One region of the Nodosilinea sp. AN01ver1 genome, then DNA from elsewhere that is predicted to be linked to it. Evidence: riboswitches for the same ligand, from Rfam matches in the RefSeq annotation. Region 1 holds a riboswitch; the other holds the start of a gene.

Region 1 (4,491 bases):
GCGGATGGCCAAAGTCGAGCATGTCGTCGTCAAAGCGGTCGTAGCAGACCGCATTGGTAATCACCAGGCGATTGACCACCGCCGGGTGCTCGATCGCCAAGATGAGCGCTACCGCACCGCCCGTATCGTGGCCCACCACATCCACCCGCTCCAGGCCCAGCGATGACAGCAGGGCCAGAATCATACGGGCCTGATCTTGAAACGATCGATCAAAGCGATCGCGGCGGTCTGACCAGCCGTGGCCCAAAAAATCGGGGGCCAAAACGCGATAGCCGGCCTGCACCAGCGGCGGAATCACGGCGTGGTAGAGGTAGCCCCAGGTGGGTATGCCGTGCATCAGCAAAACGGTGCCGAGCTTGGCCTCCCCCCGATCGATATAGCGAATGGTGACGGGAATGTGGGCGGCTGTACCCGCCGCTAAGACCGCCTCCTGCTGGGCAGACCTGAACTCCTGCCAGGTGCTCCAGGTTATCTGATCGGTTGACATCGCATTAGATCCTTTCAGGGATAGTTTGACAGTCGCCACATAACCAGAGGCAAACCCATCCTATCCCGCAGTTCGCCCCTGACCTAGGCCCGCTACAGCAAGAATCGGACCCCCACATAGACGCTGATGACGACAAGTTGCAGCGCCATCAGCGGCAGGCCATAGTTCAAGAACAGCCGAAAGGAAATTGGCTTGCCGTGCTGCTCGGCGATGCCCGCCGCCACGATGTTTGACGACGCACCCACCAGGGTGCCGTTGCCGCCCAGGGTGGCCCCAAACATCATCGCCCCGAACAGGGGCAAAATCTCAGGCGGTATCTGCCCGGCAAAGTCGGGCGACAGCAGCTCTGGCCCGGCCAGATTCACATTCACCAGATACTCCTTCAGCAGCGGCACCATGGCCACCACCAGGGGAATGTTGGGAATCAGGCTGGAGAGAATGCCGGTTACAAACAGCAGCAGCATGGACCCCAGGGCTATGTTTTGACCGATTACGACCCCTAATAAACCTGAGGCCGAACTGATCACCCCGGTTTCTTGCAGACCGCCAATCAGCACAAACACGCTCATAAAAAAGACCAGCGTGCTCCAGTCGACATCGCGCAGAATGTTTTGCACGGTGTCGATACCGCTGTGGTGAGTCAGCAGCAGGCAGAGGGCGGCCCCCAGCAGCGCGATCGCCGCCGGTGAAATGGGCACCGGCAGACTGTCGCCCACCACAAAGAGCACCAGCACTAGCCCCACAATCGCGCTACCCAGAGCCAGCATGCGGGGGTGGTTGACCACCGGGCGGGGCAAGTGGTCGAGGTCATCCAGCTTCTTGTGCCAGGTATTGGGAAAGAGAATGGGCAGCATGACCACAATGGTCGCGATCGCCACCACGCCCCCCAGGCTGAGCTTAAGCAAGTAATCTAAAAAGCTCATGTTGATCGAGCTGCCCACAATAAAGGTGGCCGGGTCGCCCACAATGGTCAGCAGGCCAGCGCTGTTGGCCACAAACACCATCAAGATCAGCAGCGGCACAAAGTTGATGTTGAGTTCTGCCGCCATGGGCGGAATCAGCGGAGCCAGCAGCATTACCGTGGTGGCGTTGGGCAGCATGGCGCAGACGGGGGTGGTAATGGCCACAATGCCCAGCAACAGGCGCTTGCCCTCCCCCCGCGCCATAATCACCATCTGGGTCGCCAGGTACTCAAAAATTTTGGTTGGCTCAAAGGCGCGCACCATCACCATCACCCCAAAAAATAGAGCCAGGGTGGCGTGACTGTGGCCGATGTAGGCGATCGCCTGATCGAGGGTCAACACGTGCAGAAAAATCAGCAGCATCGCCCCCAAAAAGGCCGCGATCGTCAGATGCAGTCGCTCGGTAGCAATCAGGGCCAAGACCCCAAAAAAGATCACCGACGCGGTGATCTCAGACCAGGTTTCCATACCCTGTCTCCTGTTGTGGTGCTATACAAAAACCCTTCGATGAATAGCCTTCACCGAGGGGGTTAACAGTCGTAGGAGAACTACGGATAGCGCTAGAAAAAGCTTCCAGTACGTTCTCTCCCAAGGCCGACGGAGTTAGCTGACGGGCGAGAGGTGAGAGATCCCCTTCTCTGGCGATACGATTCGCCCTGAGATAAGCCCCAAAGGTTGGTTCCTCCGCTTCAGCAAAAGCTGAATTAGGCAGTGTAACTATTGAATTGGGAAAGAATCTAACACATTTACAGGCGATCCACAATCGGCACGTTTACACAAACTAACTCGCAATGTTTCTTAAAATTTAGAACACTGGCCAGTTCGCGTGAGGCGGTGCTGGCCAGTGCGGCCCAGACTAGGACAGCGAACTGGTATAGCCGTAGCCGTCACGATTAGGACGTGTTACCAAAGATGACTTTTGACCGTCATTCCCGCGCAAGCGAGAATCTACGCTGGAGTAGCTGCTCTCTAATGGATTCCCGTGGCCACGGGAATGACGGTCCTGCTGCGTCCTAATCTAATTGACTGTAGCTATATGTCGTCTCGTCTCTAGATCACCGATCAAACTGAAAGCGGCCTGATTCCCAGACCGCTTTCGGTTAGTGGGCTTCTGAGTCAATCTCGACCCTAGTAGGGCCACTGCCAGTGAGTAATCTCGTCCTGGTCTTTGCCTTCGGTGTGAGCGTAGGTGAGGCACCCGATGATCTTGTTTTTCATCTTTTCTTTGACGTGAGCCGCCGCCGAACCCAGCTTGGGCACGCGATCGATCACATCAATTACCAGGCTAAAGCGATCGATCTCGTTATTGATCGCCAGCTCCAGCGGCGTGTTGATGTTGCCCTGCTCTTTATAGCCCCGCACGTGAATGCGCTCCTGGTTGGAGCGGCGGTACACCAGCTTATGAATTAGCCAGGGGTAGCCGTGGAAGTTGAAGATCACCGGCTTGTCGGGGGTGAAGAGCGAGTCAAAATCGCGGTTGCTCAATCCGTGGGGGTGCTCCCCGTGGGAGATCAGGGTAAACAGATCGACCACGTTCACAAACCGCACCTTCAAGAAGGGAAACTCCTCCCTCAAAATGGCGGTGGCCGCCAGCGATTCTTTGGTGACAATATCGCCGCAGCAGGCCATCACCACATCGGGCGCATCGGGCTCGGTGCCACAGTCGTCGTTGCTGGCCCAGTCCCAAATGCCGATGCCCTTGGTGCAGTGGGTCACCGCCTCCTCAATGGTCAGGTACTGGAGGTGGCTCTGCTTGTCGGAGACAATCACGTTGATGTAGTCAACGCTGCGGAAGCAGTGGTCGGCCACCGACAGCAGGCAGTTGGCATCGGGCGGAAAGTAAACCCGCACGACATCGGGGCTCTTGTTGGTGACGAGATCGACGTAGCCGGGGTCCTGGTGGCTAAAGCCGTTGTGGTCTTGCCGCCACACCAGCGACGACAGCAAAATGTTGAGCGACGACACCGATCGCCGCCAGGGTACATGGTTTTTGCAAATGTCCAGCCACTTGGCGTGCTGGTTAAACATCGAGCTAACCACGTGGGCAAAAGCCTCGTAGGTGTGAAACAGGCCGTGGCGACCGGTCAGCAGGTAGCCCTCCAGCCAGCCCTGCAGGGTGTGCTCGCTGAGCATTTCCATCACCCGGCCCTCGCGGGAGAGTTCGCCACCGTCGAGGTCTTCAGGCAAAAAGTCGGCCATCCAGGCCTTTTTAGTGACTTCGTAGACGGCGTTTAGTCGGTTAGAGGCGGTTTCGTCTGGCCCCATCAGGCGAAAATTGGTGGGGTTGTCGCGCATCACGTCGCGCATGAGAATGCCCAATGCCTTGGTGTTCTCAAACTCAACGCTGCCGGGCTTAGGCACGTTGATGGCGTAGTCGCGAAAGTTGGGCATTTTCAGCGCCTTGCGCAGCATACCGCCGTTGGCGTGCAGATTGGCACTCATGCGGCGGTGGCCGACCGGAGCCAGATCTCTCAGCTCTGGAACTAGGGTGCCGTTCTCGTCAAAGAGTTCTTCAGGCCTGTAGCTACGCATCCATTCTTCCAGCAGGCGCAGGTGCTCGGGGTTGCTGTGCATGCCGCCCATGGGCACCTGGTGCGATCGCCAGAACCCTTCCACCTTGTGGCCATCAACGTCTTTAGGCCCGGTCCAGCCCTTGGGAGTGCGCAGCACAATCATCGGCCAGCGAGGTCGTTCCAGGTTGCCGTTGACACGGGCATCTCGCTGGATCTCTTTGATCTTGAGCACGCACTCTTCCATCACCGCCGCCATGTTCTGGTGCATCTCGGCGGGGTCGCTGCCTTCGACAAAGTAGGGGGTGTAGCCGTAGCCTCTGAACAAGCACTCCAGCTCTTCATGGGACACGCGGGAGAGAATGCTAGGGTTGGCAATCTTGTAGCCATTCAGGTTGAGAATCGGCAGCACCGCCCCGTCGCGAGCCGGGTTGATGAACTTGTTAGAGTGCCAGGAGGTGGCCAACGGGCCGGTTTCAGCCTCACCGTCGCCCGCCACACAGGTGACAATTAGGTCTGGGTTGTCGAGCAC
Region 2 (4,491 bases), on a different contig from region 1:
TCACAAAGTCGGCTCCCTCTAGGGCTGGGGCTAGGGTGCTGTGCTGCACAATGGCGCGAGGAATGGCGATTGGCGACTGGCTCACGAAGGCGTCGGCGAAGCCGGGGGGCAGCAGAGTGGGTGGGGCGGCCAGGTGTACCTCGGCCCCGCAGGCGGTGAGGCACCACAGGTTGGAGCGAGCCACGCGGGAGTGCAGAATGTCGCCGACCAGGGCAATTTTTTTACCTGCTAGCAGCGCGGCGGTCGGGTGATCCGGATTTAGGGTCAGGCCCAGCGTGAATAGATCGAGTAGGGCCTGGGAGGGGTGGGCGTGTAGCCCATCGCCGCCGTTAAGCACGCCGACTCCTGTTTGCAGCCGGTCCATTTCGGCGGCGATCGCCCCCGGCACCCCCGACTCCTGGTGGCGAATGACCATCAGGTTGGTGCCCATGGCCAGGTACGTCTTGGCGGTGTCTAGAATGGTTTCACCCTTAGTCAGCGACGAGGTGCCGGGGGCAAAGTTGAGCACGTCTGCCGACAGCCGCTTGGCGGCCAGTTCAAAGCTGCTGCGGGTGCGGGTCGAGGGCTCGAAGAACATATTGGTGACCACTAACCCCTGCAGGGCGGGCACCTTACGGGTGCGGCGCGACAGCACCTGCCAAAAGCTCACCGCTGTTTCCATTACCGTTTCTAGCTCCGCCGCCGTAAAATCGGCCAGCGACAGCACGTGTCGTCGATTCCAGGAAGCACTTGCCATGACCCGTTGTCCCAACCCAGTTCAATACCGTCCTCACCATACCTGGCTTGGGTGCCTAGGGATAAATTTTGGCCAGCGCTCTGGGGCGATTTTCCTGGCCCTGCTGGGATTGCTGGGGGGGTGTGCTGTGGCGACGGGAGGCACAGCGACCGCACCAAATACCGCCAGCTCCAATGACGCCGCGATCGCCACTCCGTTTGAATCCATTGCCCTGGCCCCTAGCCCCGCTGAAGCGTTAGTCAACGCCAGCCGCTTGATGCAGGCCAAGGCCCGCCGCCTAGTGGCGCCCGCCGACCCGGTGGCCGTCGATCTCTACACCCTCGACGAGCGCTGCGAAAACTACCGGCGAGAGCCCATTCTCGTGCCTCGTCCTCAGAGTATGGAAACCACTGTCGATCTGATCCTGGCTGAGCAGGCCATTCCAGAGCTAACCCTTTCGGGGTATCGCACTCGCTTTGATCCAGAAACCAAGATCGTCACCATTGACCTGCGCGTGGCCCGCACCTCGCGGCGGGTGCTACAGTCGCTGTCGGTGTGCGAACAAAAGGCGCTGCTGGGCAGCCTGCGCGAAACGCTGGTTAACCAGCCCGACTGGAAGATTGAGTCGGTGACGTTCACGAACCGGGGCACCCCCCTAGTGCTGTGAATTCAAAGCCTGTATGCGCAGGGGCAAGCGATTGTTTGCCCCTGTCTACTGGTCTACTGGGAGGCACCAGCCTGACGTCTAGATCGGCTTAGAGACTACTTGGGTAGCCCCAGCACAGAGCACGGGGTTTGAGTATCTAGCTGCTGCACCAGGCGGTGCTTAGCCGTATGACAACCAACCAGCAGCACTTCAGCCTCGATCTCCTTGGCCACCTGGCTGAGCTCCGTTGCCACCTGGCCGACCCGCAGGTGGGCATTGAGCGACCCACGCCATTCACTAGCTAGGCAGCGGGCCTGCCAGAGTATGCGATCGGCATTGGCGATAGTTTTGGGGCGAGTTTTATCGACCACATAAACTACATGCACCTGTACAGGATTGGGCTTGGCCAAACGAGTTTGATGGGCTACACATAGGGCCAGGTCGAGAGCCGCCTGACTGTGGGCCGAGCCACTGTAACCCACCACAAAATTAATCGTTTTCTCGTCGATGTTAAGGCCTGCAATTGGCGGTTTGGGCCGCAGCAGTAGAACAATCTTTTTGGCCAGATCGCGGCGACCCAGGGCCGCTTCTAAACGCATAATCATGGGCTTGATCGTGGCCTCGGGGGAAACCTGAGGGGCGATCGAATGGGACTGCCTTGATGGGGCAGAGAGGTGCGATTTGAGCTGCATGAGACCCTCCTGGAGCCTAATCATGAACAGCGAACAAGTCGTGTTAACACGACTTAGGACACTGAAACAATCAACGCATTAGCGTAAATGGTGATAGTTCAGTCTCCCTCAACGCCGACGAGGTTAGCTGACGGGCTAGGGTTGAGAGATACCCTTTTCCGATTACCCTTCATGGGGGTTTAAAGAACTCGGAAACACGCCCCTTTACTTGGTTCCCCCGCTCTAGCCGTTAGGACGACTAAATTAGGCTGACTTGTTCGATGTCTAAATTGTAGAAGGGAAAAATGAAAAGCGTCAACGAATCCTTAACATTGTGTGACTATTTGTATCGCTTAATACAGTCGTTGCTGTGAATAAATATTTTTATTTTTTCGGGTGAAATTACTAACTTAAATAGAAAGCATTGATGCATCACTAACGATGTTTTTAGAAAGGATTTTTCTGCTCAAACATCTTTCGTTAGAAGTATTTTTGAATTCTTTAAAGATAGATGGGGCTGCGATCGCAGCCCCAAAGCTAGCGATAGCGCTGGGTCAGCCGGTCGAGCCGCTCCAGCTCATCGGTAGTCAATTGCCAACCCAGTGCCCCCGCATTCTGCGCCGCCTGACGGGCATTTTTAGCGCCAGGAATGGGCATTACATTACCCTGAGCCACCAGCCAGTTGAGGGCCACCTGGGCCGGGGTGCGATCGCGCCTTTCACCGATTTCCCGTAGTGTCTGAATGACCGGCATCAGCTTGGTGAGACCGCTCTGGCTAAAGCGGGGGTCAAGCCAGCGGGCTCCGGTGGGTTTGAGATCGGCCTCTGGCGTATACTTACCCGTCAGCAAGCCCTGGGCTAAGGGACTGTAGGCGAGAATTGTGACCCCCAGTTCCCGCGCTGTGGCGATGACGCCATTGGTCTCCAGTTGGCGGTGAAGCAGAGAATACTGCACCTGATTTACCGCCAGGGGTACGCCCTGCGCGGCCAGATAGCCGTGGGCCTCGCGCATTTGGGTGGCAGAGTAGTTGCTCACCCCCACTGCGCCGAGGCGGCCCCGCTTGACCTCTGCCGCCAGGGCCTGCATCAGGTCTTTTTGGCTGAGCAGAAAACTCACCGGCTGATGCACTTGGTACAGCGCTACCGAGGCCACCTGAAGGCGATCGAGGCTGGCGGACAGGGCCTCGGCCACAGACTGCTTTGAAAAGCGCCAGGGCAGCGGAAAGTATTTGGTGGCCACTATCGCCTTCTGATCGGTCTGCTGAGGGCGCTGCTGCATAAATTGACCGATCAAACGCTCCGACTGGCCAAAGCCATAGATCTCAGCCGTGTCGAATAGGGTGAGGCCGTTGTCGAGGGTAGCGTCGAAAGCGGCGTGCAAATCGCTGTCGCTGTAGGCTTTGCCGTAGTCCCAAAAGAGCGAGTCGCCCCAGGCCCAGGTGCCTACGCCCAGGGCCGGTACAACCATGCCGTTGGGACCCAGCGTCACGGTTTGCAGATTGGCAGTGGGGGACATAGGACAGGCTCCGAAACTGGGAAACAGCGGGGATCGCGACAGCCTTATTGTAAACTTTGGTAAAGAGCTTTCAGAATCATCCCCAAGGAAGAACCTGACATGAACCGCCGTCATTTTCTGCAAGTCGCTCTGGGTCTCTGCCTGGTGTGCCTTAGTTGGTTGGCCGCGCCCCTGCCCGCGCTGGCAATGGGGGGTACCCAGATTCCGCTAGGCGAACCGGCTCCAGAGTTTACGCTGCCGACCAATGCTGGGGATGGAGAAATTTCGCTGGCAGACTTTCGAGGGCAGTGGGTGGTGCTGTACTTTTACCCCCGCGACTTTACCTCAGGCTGCACGATTGAGGCCCAACGGTTTGAGCGCGATATAGCGGAGTACCAGGCTCGCAATGCTCAGATTATTGGTGTCAGCGCCGACAGCGTTGAGTCTCACGCGGAGTTTTGTGATGCCGAGGGGCTAGAGTTTCCGCTGCTGTCTGATCCTAGAGGGGCGGTCAGTAAGGCCTATGGGTCTTGGCTGGGGGCGATGTCGCTGCGGCACACGTATATCATTGGCCCCGACGGCACTATGCAGGCTCGCTTTTTAGGCGTACAGCCGGTCATTCACAGTCGTGAGGTGCTGGCTAAGCTGGACGAGCTACAGCAGGCAGCGTAGGGGTTGAGGTGAAATAGGGTGGTTAGGGCCACCAATAGATTTGGCCACCGGCTATCGGCGAGAGAACGCGATCGCGATCGCTGTGGCATCGGGTATTCAAATAAAGACAGATCTCTCTCAATATGCGACGGTCAGGTGGGGTAGTTAGTCAAGATGGTTCTCCCCTAGGCTTGAGTAAATCATTTGGACGTCGCCAAAACTCAGGCTCGAATGCGATCGCGTCTCCCCTCCGGCCAAGCTGGTGTGATCTGCCCTACATCCAAATAGGACACTGAGCGTCTAAACCATTACAA

The links. A riboswitch is a leader RNA that binds a small molecule or an ion and turns the genes downstream of it on or off. The one in region 1 is predicted to bind cyclic di-AMP.
Region 2: it holds a riboswitch for cyclic di-AMP, as region 1 does, so the genes downstream of both, ACQ4N7_RS18105 (universal stress protein) here and ACQ4N7_RS19500 (SLC13 family permease) in region 1, are expected to answer to the same signal.

Annotation. Positions count from the first base shown of each region.
Region 1 is NZ_JBNXVS010000028.1:32,508-36,998, reverse strand. Features, by position in the region: gene ACQ4N7_RS19505 (alpha/beta fold hydrolase) at 1-487, opposite strand, end outside; gene ACQ4N7_RS19500 (SLC13 family permease) at 580-1,917, opposite strand; cyclic di-AMP (ydaO/yuaA leader) riboswitch at 2,028-2,170, opposite strand; gene ACQ4N7_RS19495 (phosphoketolase family protein) at 2,578-4,491, opposite strand, start outside.
Region 2 is NZ_JBNXVS010000024.1:52,250-56,740, reverse strand. Features, by position in the region: gene ACQ4N7_RS18115 (aspartate carbamoyltransferase catalytic subunit) at 1-736, opposite strand, end outside; gene ACQ4N7_RS18110 (hypothetical protein) at 735-1,382, shown strand; gene ACQ4N7_RS18105 (universal stress protein) at 1,478-2,053, opposite strand; cyclic di-AMP (ydaO/yuaA leader) riboswitch at 2,152-2,313, opposite strand; gene ACQ4N7_RS18100 (aldo/keto reductase) at 2,570-3,547, opposite strand; gene ACQ4N7_RS18095 (peroxiredoxin) at 3,647-4,198, shown strand.